DNA from 2 places in the Agromyces cucurbitae genome. Region 1 is predicted to be linked to the other one. Evidence: predicted binding sites of a transcription regulator. Region 1 holds the regulator's gene; the other holds the start of a gene.
What was found. The regulator LexA, encoded in region 1, represses DNA repair genes until DNA is damaged. The targets are predictions, from matches to a motif close to TCGAACANNTGTTCGA.
Positions count from the first base shown of each region.

Region 2: AC3RJ6_RS00445 (HNH endonuclease signature motif containing protein) is a predicted target of LexA. The motif match lies at 6,252-6,267, and genes of this name have one in related genera.

Region 1 covers NZ_JBYRES010000004.1:29,663-37,088, reverse strand. Annotated here, with positions in the region: gene AC3RJ6_RS14745 (methylenetetrahydrofolate reductase) at 1-130, shown strand, start outside; gene metE (5-methyltetrahydropteroyltriglutamate--homocysteine S-methyltransferase) at 273-2,636, shown strand; gene AC3RJ6_RS14735 (alpha/beta fold hydrolase) at 2,788-3,537, shown strand; gene lexA (transcriptional repressor LexA) at 3,584-4,270, opposite strand; gene AC3RJ6_RS14725 (LysM peptidoglycan-binding domain-containing protein) at 4,529-4,873, shown strand; gene AC3RJ6_RS14720 (histidinol-phosphate transaminase) at 5,019-6,134, shown strand; gene hisB (imidazoleglycerol-phosphate dehydratase HisB) at 6,131-6,760, shown strand; gene hisH (imidazole glycerol phosphate synthase subunit HisH) at 6,757-7,395, shown strand.
Region 2 covers NZ_JBYRES010000001.1:88,381-95,806, forward strand. Annotated here, with positions in the region: gene cobA (uroporphyrinogen-III C-methyltransferase) at 1-238, shown strand, start outside; gene AC3RJ6_RS00415 (FAD-dependent oxidoreductase) at 243-1,676, shown strand; gene fdxA (ferredoxin) at 1,673-2,023, shown strand; gene AC3RJ6_RS00425 (DMT family transporter) at 2,044-2,382, opposite strand; gene AC3RJ6_RS00430 (TetR/AcrR family transcriptional regulator) at 2,467-3,048, shown strand; gene AC3RJ6_RS00435 (TetR/AcrR family transcriptional regulator) at 3,052-3,723, opposite strand; gene AC3RJ6_RS00440 (alpha/beta hydrolase) at 3,841-4,740, shown strand; gene AC3RJ6_RS00445 (HNH endonuclease signature motif containing protein) at 4,764-6,221, opposite strand; gene AC3RJ6_RS00450 (hypothetical protein) at 6,448-7,263, opposite strand; gene AC3RJ6_RS00455 (RNA polymerase sigma factor) at 7,268-7,426, opposite strand, start outside.

The DNA.
Region 1 (7,426 bases):
CGCGACCCTCGCCCGCGAGGTGCTCGACGGCGGCGCCCCCGGCCTGCACCTCTACACCTACAACCGCCACGAGACCGTGCTCTCGGTGCTCGATCGGCTCGGGCTCGGCGCCCGCGCCGGCCGGAGCTGACCGGGCCGCGTCCGCACGACGGCCGAACCCACCGACCCGACACCACCCATCACCGGTCCGGGGCCCGATGCCCCGCGGCCGATGTCGACGAACCGCCACCCGGGCGGTGCTTCGGCGTACCCGAAATCGAAAGGAACGAGTCATGACCGAACCCACCACCCCCTTCCCGTCGGGAACCGTCCTCGGCTATCCGCGCATCGGCCGCCGGCGCGAGCTCAAGCGCGCCGTCGAGGCCTTCTGGGCCGGCACGATCGACGCGGTCGAGCTCGAGGCGCGCGCCGCCGAGCTCCGCGGTGCCACCCGCGAGCGCCTCGCCGCACTCGGGCTCGCTCGCACCGGTTCGGCGATCCCCGAGACCTTCTCCTATTACGACCAGGTGCTCGACGCGGCCGTCGCCTTCGGCGCCGTGCCGACGCGGTTCGCGCACCTCCGCGATGAGCGGGGTGGCGTCGACCTCGCGGGATACTTCACGATCGCCCGCGGCGCGGGCGACCTGGCGCCGCTCGAGATGACGAAGTGGTTCGACTCCAACTACCACTACCTCGTGCCCGAGATCGGGCCCGACACGGAGTTCTCGCTGCACGCCGGGCGGTACCTCGCGCAGTTCGCCGAGGCGAGGAGCGCGGGGTTCGACACGCGCCCCGTCGTGGTCGGGCCGGTCACGTTCCTGTCGCTCGCGAAGGCCGTCGACGGGGCGCCCGACGGCTTCTCGCCGATCGACCGCCTCGACGACCTCGTCGCGGTGTACGCCGAGCTGCTCGCGGCGTTCGAGCAGGCGGGCGTCTCGTGGGTGCAGCTCGACGAGCCGGCGCTCGTCTCCGAGTCGATCGACGTCCCGCGTGCGCGCGTGCTCGCCGCGGCGGAGACCGCCTACTCCGCGCTGGGCGCCCTCGGCCGCCGCCCCGCCCTGTTCGTCGCCGCCCCGTACGGCGCGCTCGACGACGCGCTGCCGGTGCTCGCGGCCACGCGGGTGGAGGCCATCGGCCTCGACCTCGTGCGCGGCGCGGTGCCCACGGGCCTCGACGCGGCGACGGAGGCGGCACTCCGCACGAAGGCGCTCGTCGCCGGGGTCGTCGACGGCCACAACATCTGGCGGGGCGACCTCGCCGACGCGCTCGACCGCGCCGAGGCCCTGCGCGGTCTCGCGGCCGACGTGTCCGTGTCGACCTCGACCTCGCTGCTGCACGTGCCGCACGACGTCGCCGACGAGTCGCGGCTCGACGCGCGGCTCGTCGGCTGGCTCGCCTTCGCCGACCAGAAGGTCGGCCAGGTCGCGACGCTCGCCGAGGGTCTCGCGAACGGGCGCGACGCCGTCGCCGGACCCCTGGCCGAGGCATCCGCTGCCCTCGCCGACCGCACAGGGGCGCCCGGCGTGCGCGTGCCCGCGGTGCGCGAGCGCCTCGCCGCCCTCACCGACGACGACTTCACGCGCGGGGCTGAGGCCGAGCGCGTCGAGGCGCAGGCCGACCTGGGCCTGCCCGAGCTCCCGACGACGACGATCGGATCGTTCCCGCAGACGGGCGACCTCCGCACCGCACGAGCCCGCCTCGCTCGCGGCGAGCTCGAGGTCGACGCCTACGCCGCACTCATGCGCGACGAGATCGAGCGGGTGGTGCGCCTGCAGGAGGAGCTCGGCCTCGACGTCCTCGTGCACGGCGAGCCCGAGCGCAACGACATGGTGCAGTACTTCGCCGAGCTCCTCGACGGCTTCGCCGTGACCGAGCACGGTTGGGTGCAGTCGTACGGGTCGCGCTGCACGCGCCCGTCGATCCTCTGGGGCGACGTGTCGCGCCCGGCACCGATGACGGTCGAATGGTCGGCGTTCGCGCAGTCGCTGAGCGATCGGCCCGTGAAGGGCATGCTGACCGGCCCGGTGACGATCCTCGCGTGGTCGTTCGTGCGCGACGACCAGCCGCTCGGCGAGACCGCGCGCCAGGTCGCGCTCGCCCTGCGCGACGAGATCGCCGACCTCGAGCGGGCCGGCATCCGCATCATCCAGGTCGACGAGCCGGCGCTGCGCGAACTGCTGCCGCTCAAGCGCGCCGACCAGCCGGCGTACCTCGACTGGTCGGTCGGGTCGTTCACGCTCGCGACCGCCGCCGCGGCGCCCGAGACGCAGGTGCACACGCACCTCTGCTACTCGGAGTTCGGCGTCGTCATCGACGCGATCAGGGGACTTGATGCCGACGTCACCTCGATCGAGGCGGCCCGCAGTCGCATGGAGGTCGTCGACGACCTGGCCGCGAACGGCTTCGACCACGGCATCGGGCCGGGCGTCTACGACATCCACTCGCCGCGGGTGCCGTCGGCGGGCGAACTCCAGGAGCTGCTCGAGCGTGCGGCAGCGAGCATCCCGGCGGGGCGGCTGTGGGTGAATCCCGACTGCGGGCTGAAGACGCGCGGCTACGACGAGACGGTCGCCTCGCTCGCGAACCTCGTCGCGGCCACTCGCGCCGTGCGGGCCCGGCTCGAGGCCGACCGCGCGGCGGTCGCGGTCGCGAGCTAGGCGGGTTGCGGGCGGATGCCGCGAGCCGGCGTCCGCCCGTGCCCCCGGCGGCCGGGCCGGGGGATGGTTCGAGGCCGACGACCGGGCGATGCACGGCGGGTTCGCATGGTTCGCCGGGTCGATGCTCAGGCGCGCCGCGTACGGTCGTCGCATGCGACTCGCGGTTCACGAGACGGGCGCCGGCGCCCGGACGGCCATCCTCATCCACGGCATCATGTCGGACTCCCGGGCGTGGCATCGCGTCACCGGCGAACTCGAGGCGCAGGGGTTCCGGGTGCTGGCCGTCGACCTCGCCGGCCACGGACGCAGCCCGCGGGCGCGGCGCTACTCCCCGGCGGCGTGGGCCGACGACGTCGTCGAGACGGTCGCACCCATGCTCGACGGCCCGCCCGACGTGGTGCTCGGCCACTCGCTCGGCGGCCTCGTCGCGAGCCTCGTCGCCGACCGGCTCGCGCCGCGCACGGCGATCTACGTCGACCCCGCGTTCGCGTTCCCGAAGGGGCCGATGGGCCTCGCCTACAAGCTGTTCTTCGCGATCGCGCCGAGGCCCCGCCGCGGTGCGCTGGTGCGGATGAACCCGAAGTGGAGCGCGACCGACGTCGACATCGAGCTCGCGACGCTGCGCGACTGGGACAAGCGCACGATCCTCGGCTTCGCCGACACCCGGCCGCTCGTGCCGCCCGCGCGACTCGTCGCCCCCAGCCTCGTGCTGCTCGCCGAGCGGAGCCTGCTCATCACCGACCGGGTCGCGGCCGACCTGCGCCGCAGGGGAATGACGGTCGCCACGGTGCCGGGCACGGGGCACACGGTCTTCCGCGACGACCATGCGGGCTTCATGCACGCGATCGGCGAGTGGTTGCGATCGGTCGGCCAGTCCGCGGAGGCGGCCGCGTCCGTCTGACGACCGTCGGCTCGACCGGGGGCGTCCCCGAGCGGCTCGGTGCGGATCAGACCGTTCGCAGCACGGCGACGACCTTGCCGAGCACCTCGGCGTGGTCGCCGAGGATCGGCTCGAACGCGGTGTTGCGCGGCAGCAGCCAGGTGTGGCCGTCGCGCTGGCGGAAGACCTTGACGGTCGCCTCGCCGTCGAGCATCGCCGCGACGATCTCGCCGTTCTCGGCCGTGCGCTGCGAGCGCACGACCACCCAGTCGCCGTCGCAGATCGCGGCGTCGACCATCGAGTCGCCGACGACCTTCAGGATGAACAGCTCGCCCTTGCCGACGAGCTGCCGGGGGAGGGGGAACACCTCGTCGATCTGCTGCTCCGCGGTGATGGGCACACCGGCCGCGATGCGGCCGACGAGCGGCACCATGGCGGCGTCGGCGACGGGTGCCGGCTCGCCCGCCGACGGCGCGCGCTCGTCGAGGCCCGGCAGCTCGATGAGCACCTCGAGCGCCCTGGGCCGGTTCGGGTCGCGCCGCAGGTACCCGGCGAGCTCGAGCTGGTTCAGCTGGTGCGTGACGCTCGACAGCGACGACAGTCCGACGGCGTCGCCGATCTCGCGCATGCTCGGCGGGTAGCCGCGTGTGGCGACCGAACGCTGCACGACCTCGAGGATCGAGATCTGCTTCGCGCTCAGGCTCTTGCGGCGGCGTGCCCTGCCGGTCTCGCGCACGTCGTTGTCGCTCTTCACGCTCTCCGCCCCTCGTTGCGATCGCCCGCTGCGACCGGATGTCGGTGGTGTCTGCTGGACTCTTGCCAGACATTCGAAACTGTATCCGCCGCAGGCGGGCGCGGCAAACATCCGTTCGAGTGTGTCGCGAGATCGGATGCGGAGAAATCCGCGGGCCGGTGCTTGCAGTCGAAGATGTTCGAAGATATATTCGGAACAGAGATTCGCATCCGGCCCTCCCGGCCGAGGGCCGGATGCAGTCCACGCAGGAGGGGTGACATGAGCGCAGCGATCATGACGAGCGACTTCCCGGCCGAGGCGCGCACGCGCCTCCGGCTGACGCGTCGCGGGCGAGTCGTCTTCACGACGCTCGCCGCGCTTCCGATCGCCGTCTGGGTGTTCGCGTCGGCGTTGAACGCCGGCGGCGCGGCCGCCGACCTCTCCGGCGGAGGGTCGCTGCAGTACGTGACCGTCGACGCCGGCGCCTCCCTGTGGCAGATCGCCGAGTCGATCGCGCCGTCCGCCGATCCGCGCGACACGATCGCCGAGATCGTGCGGCTCAACCAGCTCGACGGTGCGACGATCGAGCCCGGCCAGCGCCTGGCGGTGCCGGCGGCCGAGTGACGCGGCCGCTTCGCGACGGGCGTCCGCAGCGCGAGAACGCCCGTGCGGCATGCAGCGCCCGCCGATGCGCGGCTCGCGGTGCCGCCGCCCGTCACACGGTGTCGCACGTCGTCGTCGCCGTGATCGGCGTGGCTAGGCTGGATCGGTGACGAGTCTCGACGACCTTCCCATCCGCGACGACCTTCGCGGTCGCTCTCCGTACGGCGCCCCCCAGAAGGCCGTGCCGGTCGCCCTCAACGTCAACGAGAACACGCATGCCATCCCCGAAGACGTCGCGCACGACATCGTCGCCCGCGTCGCCGCCGCGATCCTGCGACTGAACCGCTATCCCGATCGCGAGTTCACCGAACTCCGCGAGGCCTTGGCGCGGTATCTCGGCCACGCGCTCTCGCCCGACCAGATCTGGGCCGCCAACGGCTCCAACGAGGTGCTGCAGCAGGTGCTGCAGGCCTTCGGCGGACCGGGCCGCTCGGTGCTCGGGTTCTCGCCGACGTATTCGATGTACTCGCTGCTCGCCTCGGGCACGGGCACCCGCTGGATCTCCGCGGAGCGGGACGACGACTTCGAGCTGAGTCCCGAGACCGCCGTGGCGGCCGTGCGCGAGCACGACCCCGATCTCGTCTTCCTGTGCGCCCCGAACAACCCCACGGGTACGCCGCTCTCGCTCGACACGGTCCGCGCGGTCGCCGACGCCGCACGCGGCATCGTCGTGGTCGACGAGGCCTACTTCGAGTTCGCCGATCCGGGCACGCCGAGCGCACTCACCCTGCTCGACGGGCGGCCGCGCCTCGTCGTCTCGCGCACGATGAGCAAGGCGTTCGCGTTCGCCGGCGCCCGAGTCGGCTACCTCGCGGGTGATCCCGCGACGATCGACGCGCTCCGGCTGGTGCGCCTGCCGTACCACCTGTCGGCGCTCACCCAGGCGGCCGCGCTCGGCGCGCTCGCCCACGCCGACGAGATGCTCGCGATGGTCGACGACATCCGGCGTCAGCGCGAGCGCATCACGACGGAGCTCACGCGCCTCGGCTTCGCGCCCCACCGCAGCGGCTCGAACTTCGTGCTCTTCGGCGGCGTCGACGACCCGCACGCGGTGTTCGAGGGGCTGCTCGCGCGCGGCATCCTGATCAGGGAGCTCGGCATCCCCGGACACCTGCGGGTCAGCGCTGGTACCGAAGCCGAGACCACCGCGTTCCTCGAGGCGATCGCCGTGTTCGCTCCCGCCGCGGCCGCGGCCTCCGCCGAGAATAGGATCGACTCATGACCGCCGAATCCCCGTCGCGCCCGTCCCGCTCGCGCACCGCGCGCGTCCAGCGCGAGACGAGCGAGTCGAGCATCGACCTGTCGATCGACCTCGACGGCACCGGATCGAGCGACATCGAGACGGGCGTGCCGTTCTACGACCACCTGCTCACGGCGTTCGCGAAGCACTCGCTCACCGACCTCACGGTGCGGGCCTCGGGCGACCTCCACATCGACGTGCACCACACCGTCGAAGACACGGGCATCGTGCTCGGGCAGGCAATCCGCGAGGCGCTCGGCGACAAGCGGGGCATCTCCCGCTACGGCGATGCCCTCGTCCCGCTCGACGAGGCGCTCGCGCAGGCGGTCGTCGACATCTCCGGCCGCCCGTTCCTCGTGCACACGGGGGAGCCCGACGGGTTCGAGTTCCACCTCATCGGCGGCCACTTCACGGGGTCGATGGTGCGGCACGTGTTCGAGGCGATCGCGTTCAACGCCGGCCTCACGGTGCACGTCACGGTGCTCGGCGGACGCGACCCGCACCACATCGCCGAGGCCGAGTTCAAGGCGTTCGCCCGTGCGTTCCGCCAGGCGAAGGCGCTCGACCCGCTCGTGAGCGGCATCCCCTCGACGAAGGGAGCGCTGTGACCCGCACCAAGCGCGTCGTCGTGCTCGACTACGGGTCGGGCAACGTGCACTCCGCGGCGAAGGCGCTCGAGCGCGCCGGCGCCGAGGTCGACGTGACGGCCGACCGCACGGCGGCGATGGAGGCCGACGGCCTGCTCGTGCCGGGCGTCGGTGCCTTCAAGGCGGTCATGGACCAGTTGCGCGCCGTGCGCGGCGACGAGGTCATCGACCGCCGGCTCGCCGGCGGGCGGCACGTGCTCGGCATCTGCGTCGGCATGCAGGTGCTCTTCGAGCGTGGCGTCGAGCGCGGCGTCGACACCGAGGGGCTCGGTGAGTGGCCGGGCACCGTCACCGAGCTGCCCGCCGACGTGCTGCCGCACATGGGCTGGAACACCGTCTCGCCCGACGAGGGATCGGTGCTGTTCGACGGCATCGAGGACGAGCGGTTCTACTTCGTGCACTCGTTCGCAGCGCAATCGTGGCAGCTCGAGGTCATGCCGCCGTTCCCGCAGCCGAAGCTGACCTGGGCGGAGCACGGCGGGCGATTCCTCGCCGCGGTCGAGAACGGCCCGTTGTCGGCGACCCAGTTCCACCCCGAGAAGTCGTCGGATGCGGGCATCCGGCTGCTCTCCAACTGGCTCGGCGCACTCGCCTGAGCCATCCGAGGGTCACGGGAGCGTCGCACCC
Region 2 (7,426 bases), on a different contig from region 1:
CGGCGAGCGCGGCGGCGAATGCCCGGTCGCGATCGTCGAAGATGGATACGGCGAGCACCAGCGCGTCACGATCGGCACGCTCGACTCGATCGCCCTGCAGGCGGCCCGCCGAGGCGTGCGTTCGCCCGCGGTCGTCGTGGTCGGCGACGTCGTGACGCTCAGCCCGTACGCCGCAGGTTTCGAGCCGCTCGCTGCGCTCGCTCCTCAACCCGCTCAGTTCCCCCACGAAAGGCCATGACCCCATGACCATCTCCCTCCGCGTCGCGATCGTGGGCGCCGGCCCCGCCGGCATCTACGCCGGCAACATCCTCCGCCGCCAGGTCGCCGAACAGGGCGGCGAAGTCGCGATCGACCTGTTCGAGTCGCTGCCCGCGCCCTACGGCCTGATCCGCTACGGCGTCGCGCCCGACCACCCCCGCATCAAGGGCATCGTCAACTCCCTGCACGAGATGCTCGATGCGGGCGACATCCGCCTCATCGGCAACGTCGAGGTGGGTCGCGACGTCGAGGTCGGTGAACTGCAGGAGCGCTACGACGCGGTCATCTTCGCCACGGGCGCCCTGCGCGACGCCCCGCTCGACATCCCCGGCATCGACCTGCCCGGCTCGTACGGCGCGGCCGACTTCGTCGCCTGGTACGACGGGCACCCCGACGTGCCGCGCAGCTGGCCGCTCGAGGCGCGCGAGGTCGCCGTCATCGGCAACGGCAACGTCGCGCTCGACGTCGCGCGCGTGCTCGCGAAGCACCCGAAGGACATCCTCTCGACCGACATCCCCGCCAACGTGCTCGCCGGCCTCGAGGCATCCCCCGTCACCGATGTGCACGTGTTCGGCCGTCGCGGACCGGGGCACGTGAAGTTCACGCCGATCGAGCTGCGCGAGCTCGGCGAGGTGCCCGACGTCGACATCGTCGTGTACGACGACGACTTCGTGCGCGCGGAGGGCGACGCGCACGCCGAGGCGCTGCATGCGTCGAACAACCAGGTCAAGGTCATGACTCGCACGCTCAACGGCTGGCGCACCTCGCCGGGCTCGACTGGCACCGGCACGGCCTCGCGCCGCCTGCACCTGCACTTCCTGCACTCCCCCGCCGAGATCACGGGCGACGGGCGCGTCGAGGCGATCCGCTTCGAACGCACCCGGCCCGTCGGCGACGGCTCGGTCGAGGGCACCGGCGAGTTCGTCGAGTACCCGGTTCAGGGGGTGTACCGCGCCGTCGGCTATGCGAGCTCGCCGATCCGCGATGTGCCGTTCGACGAGCGGGCCGCGGTCATCCCCAACGAGGGCGGGCGGGTCGTGGATGCCGCGGGGTCGCCGATCCCGGGCGTCTACGCGACCGGCTGGATCAAGCGCGGCCCGGTCGGCCTCATCGGCCACACGAAGGGCGACGCACTCGAGACGATCACCAACCTCGTCGAGGATGCCGCGGCCGGCGTGCTCACGGCGCCCGTGGTGGACGCGGCCGACGGCGCCGAGATCCTCGAACTGCTCGACGCCCGCGGCGTGGAGCACACGAGCTGGCAGGGCTGGCTCGCCCTCGACGCGCACGAGCGTGCGCTGGGCGACGCCTTCGAGGCGCCGGCGCAGTACGCGGGCGTCGTGCGCGAGCGCGTCAAGGTCGTGCCCCGCGAGGAGCAGGTGTCGATCTCGCGCGACGACGTGCTGGCGCTGTCGTGACGTACGTCATCGCGCTGCCGTGCGTCGACGTCAAGGACAAGGCGTGCATCGACGAGTGCCCGGTCGACTGCATCTACGAGGGTGAGCGCTCGCTCTACATCCACCCCGACGAGTGCGTCGACTGCGGGGCGTGCGAGCCGGTGTGCCCGGTCGAGGCGATCTACTACGAAGACGACCTGCCCGACGAATGGGCCGACTACTACAAGGCCAACGTCGAGTTCTTCGAGATCACCCCGGCCGGCGCGTCGGGCGGGGCCCCGCTCGGCTCGCCCGGCGGGGCGGCGAAGACGGGTTCGCTCGCATTCGACCACCCGATCGTCGCCGCGCTCGCGCCGCAGGGCGAATAGCCTGCGGGCCGGCGTCGGCGTCAGGCGGCCGTCGAAGCGACGTCGGTCAGCCGCAGCAGCACCACGCCGCCGACGATGAGCGCGAGGGCGAGCCCGCGGAGCACGCTCATGGGCTCGTGGAGCCAGATCATTCCGACGAGGGCGGTGCCGATCGCGCCGATCCCGACGAACACGGCGTAGGCGGTTCCGACGGGCACCGTCTTCATCGCGATCTCGAGCAGCGCCAGCACGGCCACGGTCAGCACGCCGCACACGATCGTCGGGACGAGCCTCGTGAAGCCCTCCGTCAGGCGGATGCTGTGCGCCCACGCGATCTCGAGCAACCCGGCTCCGACGAGGGCGATCCATCCTGCGCTCATCGAGTTGACTCCTCCCGAAACGGACATCGTGTCCAGTTCAGTCTGCCACAGAAATCGGACACGTCGTCCACTTATACTCGGGGGATGGATCCGATGAGCGAGCCGCCGACCGAGCGCGCCGATGCCGCCGCGAACCGGCGACGCATCCTGGTCGCCGCAGAGCGACTCTTCGCCGAGCGCGGACCCGATCTCACGATGTCCGAACTCGCCGCGGCCGCCGGCGTCGGCCGAGGCACCCTCTACCGCCGATACCCCGACGTGGCCGCGGTCGCGGTCGCCCTGCTCGACGAGCACGAGCGCGCGCTGCAGCAGCGACTCTTCGACGGCCCGCCGCCCCTCGGCCCGGGCGCATCACCTGCCGAGCGCCTCCGAGCGTTCTACGGCGCCATGGTCGACCTCCTCGAGCGGCACCTGCCGCTCGCACTCGGCGCCGAGCAGGGCGCCACCCGGTACACGACCGGCGCCTACGGGTTCTGGCGCAGCTTCGTCGCGGCGCAGGTCCGGGCGGCGGGCGTCGACGACACGGCACTGCCCGACGTCCTGCTCGCTCCGCTCGCACCCGACGCGTACGCCCACCTCCGCCGAGCACGACGACAGAGCCCCGAGCAGATCGTCGCCGCACTCGTTCGCCTCTCGGCCGTGCTCGACGATCCGGCGCGCGGGTAGCGGTCAGCGCATCGCGGCGCCGGGCTCGAGCACGAGGTCGGCGACCGCGGGGTCGGCCCCGATCGCGACGAGCCGGGCGCGGAAGCCGCGACGCGCGCGCACGTACGGCTCGTCGGAGTCGCGGATCACGGCGAGCTGGTTCATCCACTCGAAGACGCCCTGCACCTCGAACGCGAACTGGTCGGCGTCGTCGGGCCCCGTGATGCCGTCGATCTCGCCGGCCTCGGCGGCGTAGCGCACCTGCACGGCGAGGTAGCCGAGCCAGTCGTCGAGCTGGGCGATGATCGCGTCGCGCACGACGCCGGGCTTCGCGTGGAAGTCGGCAGCCGCTGCCGAGAAGAAGCATCCGCCGGGAAACACCCGGTCCTGCGAGTACGCGACGACCCGGTCGAGAAGGGCGACGACGCGCGACAGGCCGCGCGGCTTCGCGCGGGCTGGCGCGATGACGGTCTCGAAGTAGCGTTCGCGGGCGGCTTCGACCGACGCGAGCTGCAGCCGCTCCTTGCTGCCGAAGAGCGTCGCGATGCTCGACTTGCTGACGTTCGCGGCGATCGCGATGCGGCCGATCGAGAGCTGGTCGAGCCCCTCGACCGAGGCGAGGTCGACGGCGTGGCCCAGCACGGCGCGCCGCGAGGCATCCCCTCGCGCCCTTCGCCCGTCGACGGCGACCGTCATCTCGCTCACGCTCTCGATTTTACGCACGATTGTGCGTATAGTGGGCGTACGATCGTTCGTATTCATTGTTGGTGTCTGTTTGACGCGGAGGCCACCCCCGATGCCCAGGAGGAACCGATGCCCGCTCTCCTCGCCGCCCAGGTGGCCTCCATCCGCGCCGCCGATCGCGTCTCGCCGGGGCTCGGCGCCCGGGCCGCGCTGCCGCTGTTCCGCCGGGTCCGACCGGCGCTCACCGTGCGCGACCACGACCGGGCCGTCCACGAGCACGCCGAACGGGGCCATGTTCGCGTACGCGGTCGCGACGTCGTCACGTACTCGTGGGGGCACGGCGCAGAGACCGTGCTGCTCGTGCACGGCTGGCGCGGGCGCGCGTCGCAGTTCGCGCCGATCGTGCGCGAGCTCCGCGCCGAGGGAATGCGCCTCGTCGCGTTCGATGCGCCCGCGAACGGCGACTCGAGGGGGCGGCGCACCGACATCCGCGACTACCTCGCCACGATCGAGGCGCTGCAGCAGCAGCACGGGCGGTTCCGGCTGATCGTCGGCCACTCGTTCGGGGCGCTCGCCGCGATCTCGGCGGTGCGCGAGGGCACCGCGGCGAGCGGCGTCGCCGCGATCGCCGGCATGGCCGATGCCCGCTACCTGGTCGACTCGTTCTCGTCGCGGCTCGGCTTGCGGCCGGCCACGGCCGATGCGCTCGCGCGCGGGTTCGCGCGTCGCGTGCTGCCCGAGGTGCCGGATACGTACGGCCGTTTCGACTCCGTCGGCTCGCCGCTGCCCGACGGGGTTCCACTGCTCATCGCCCACGACCGCGGCGATCGCGAGGTGGCGTCGAGCGAGTCGGTTCGCCTGCACGCGGCCCACGGCGATCGCTCACGACTGCTCCTGACCGAGGGCTACGGGCACGTGCGGGTGCTCGGTGCCGACCCCGTGCTCGACGCGGTCACCGCGTTCGCGACGGGCGGGCTCGCGGGGGTCGACGAGGTCGTTCCCCGGACCGGTGCCGCCGCGACGATCTGACGGCCGCCGCCTCGACGAGACGCTCAGGCGGCAGCCGCCGTAAGGAGTGTGGTGATGTCGGGTGATGGTGGTGCGATCGTGGGCCGTCGTCGGTTGCCGGGGCGCGGCCTTCGGGTGGGGTCGAGGTGCACGGGCGGCACGAACCACGTGAATCCGTGCTCGACGACGATGATCCATCCGTCGTCGTGGATGCGATGGTGGTGATGACTGCAGAGCATGATGCCGTTGTCGAGGTCGGTGCGACCGTGGTGTCGATCCCACCACCTGATGTGGTGCGCCTGCGTGTGCGAGGGAGGCCTCGTGCAGCCGGGCCAGGCGCAGCCGCCGTCGCGTTCGATGAGGACGAGTTTCTGGGCTTGGGAGAACAGCCGGCGGGATCGGCCGAACTGGACCCGCTCGCACCCGTCGCCGACGTAGAGGGGTGCGATCCCGGCCGTCATCGCGAGCTCTTCGATCGAGGGGATCGAGACCGGCTGGTCGATGCCATCGATCGTGCCGTATCCGCGCCCGGTCTGGAGTGCGTCGGCGTCGATGCGGGCGACGACGGTCGCCTGTCGCAGCGGTGCCGGCCCGTCGGCGGCGGCGAGGGAGTGGCGGGCGAGGTCGGCGAGGGCGTCGAGGTTCATCTGCGCGATCGTGCGCTGCTCGGCGACCGCGTCGTCGGCGTCGCTGCCCGCGGCCGAAGCAGGTCGCTTCGCATCGCGCGCCGTGTGGAGCTCGGCACCGACGAGGGTCTCGATCGCGAGCTTGATCGGGGCACCGTTGACGGGGTCGGCGGCACCCTTGAACCGGATCATGCCGTGCTCGTCCTCCCACATGCGGAACTCACGGGCCGCCCGCAACTCGTCCTCCCGGGGCTTCACCCCGTCGGGGTCGAGTCGCGCCTGCAGCAGCTTCACGAGGCGGTGCAACCCGTCGGCCCCGACGATCGGGGCGCGCTCGACGAGGAACTGCTCGGCTTCGCCGAGCTCGGCTCGATCGGCGCGGGGCGCGATGCCGTCGAGGAACCGGCGGATCACCTCCGCCGCGTCGACGCACACGGCACCCGCCGTGACCGCGGCCGCGAGATGCGGATGCCGCGGCGGCAGCAGCTCACCGGTGAACGCCGCCCGCGGCGCCGTGGCAGCGCCCACCGCGACGAGTTTCACCGCCTCCTGGTACCGGCCGCCGGTCGTGGATGCGATCAGCCGTTCGGCCGAGGAGAACCCGTGCTTGCGCGCGACGTCGTCACCCCCGCCGGATCGGGAGCGGGCCGCGAGTTCGGCCGCGACGGGCGCCTGCAACGCCTGCACGCGGCGGAACAACTCGCCCAGCGCCTCGGTCACCCGGACCAGCCCGTCGTCACTCATCAGGCGCACATCACCGGCCGCATCGGGCGAACCCGCAGCGCCTGCCATGAGCGCACCGAGCCACGCCTCGCCGAGCCCGATGATCAGGTCTGAAATCCCGGTCAGAGCGGGTATTTCAGCGGGTCCGGGCATGGCTCGAGTCTAGCCGAAACACACCGTTATTCGAAGAAATATTCGAAGCCTGTGGAGAACTTTCCCCGACCCGAAACCGGGGCGCGGTCTCGATACGCGCCCTCCTTTGTCGGGCGCTCCTCGACCGACTTCACCCGACCGACAGGAGAAACACGAAACGGGCTCCCAGCCGGTCGGGAGCCCGTTTCGCGGGTCGCGTCGTGACGAGTGCGAGAACGTCAGAGGTTCATCGCTCGGGGGTGGGGGCGCCGTCACGCGCGTCGTCAGCGGTCGACTGACCGTCACCGCTGCGTTCGTCACCGGTCGAGGTCGCGTCGTCGGCGACCTCCTGCCCGGTCTGGCTGTTCTCGTCGCCGTTGGCGGCACCGTCTTCGGCGGCCTGCTGGCCGGTCTCGGATGCCTCGCCGCCGGGCGCCGCGCCGTTCTGCCGGTGCTCGTCGGCCGTGTCGAGGCCCGCCTGGCGCCTCTCCTCGGCGTTCTCGTGCGCGGCGTCGCGCTTCTCCTCGCCATTCTGGCGAGCGTCTTCGGCGGTCTGCTGGCCGAACTCGCGGTGCTCGGCACCCGAGTCGCTGATGTGCTCGCCGCCCGGCTCCTCCTGGCCGCCCGCGTGCTGGCCGGTGACGCCGTCGAAGACCTCCTGCGCGGGGGCCGGAAGCACGCCCGCGGCGCCCGCCGCGCCGACGCCCGTGACGCCCGCCGCGGTCGCGGCGACCGCTCCGATCGTGATCTTCGCGGCCAGGCCGAGCCCGGCGATTCCCGTGAATGCCACTCTTCTTCTCCGTATCTTCGGCGACGAGCCACTGGGGGTCTGGCTCGTCGCCGCAGTCGTTGCGTTCGGGTCGAATGAGATCGAGCCCGCCGCGACGCGCTCGGCGTCGAGCCGCGCCAGCAGCTCGGCCGACGGACGCGGTGCCACCGGCGCCGATGCGCGCCGGAGGCCGGCCACGGCGTCGGCCACGGCCGCGAGGTCGGCGCGCTGCGGCGGCACTTCGCCGCGCAGCAGGGCTGCGGCCTCGTCGTCGTGAATGCGGTGGTTGCTCATCTCACTACCTGCTATCGACGGAGCGGCCTGCAGGGGTACGCCCTGCGGGGAATTTCTTTCGAAGAGCCGTGAGCGCCCGTCGCTGCAGGGCCTTCACGGCGCCCGCTCGCTTGCCGAGCACCTCGGCGACCTGCTCGACGGTGAGGTCGCCGACGATGCGCAG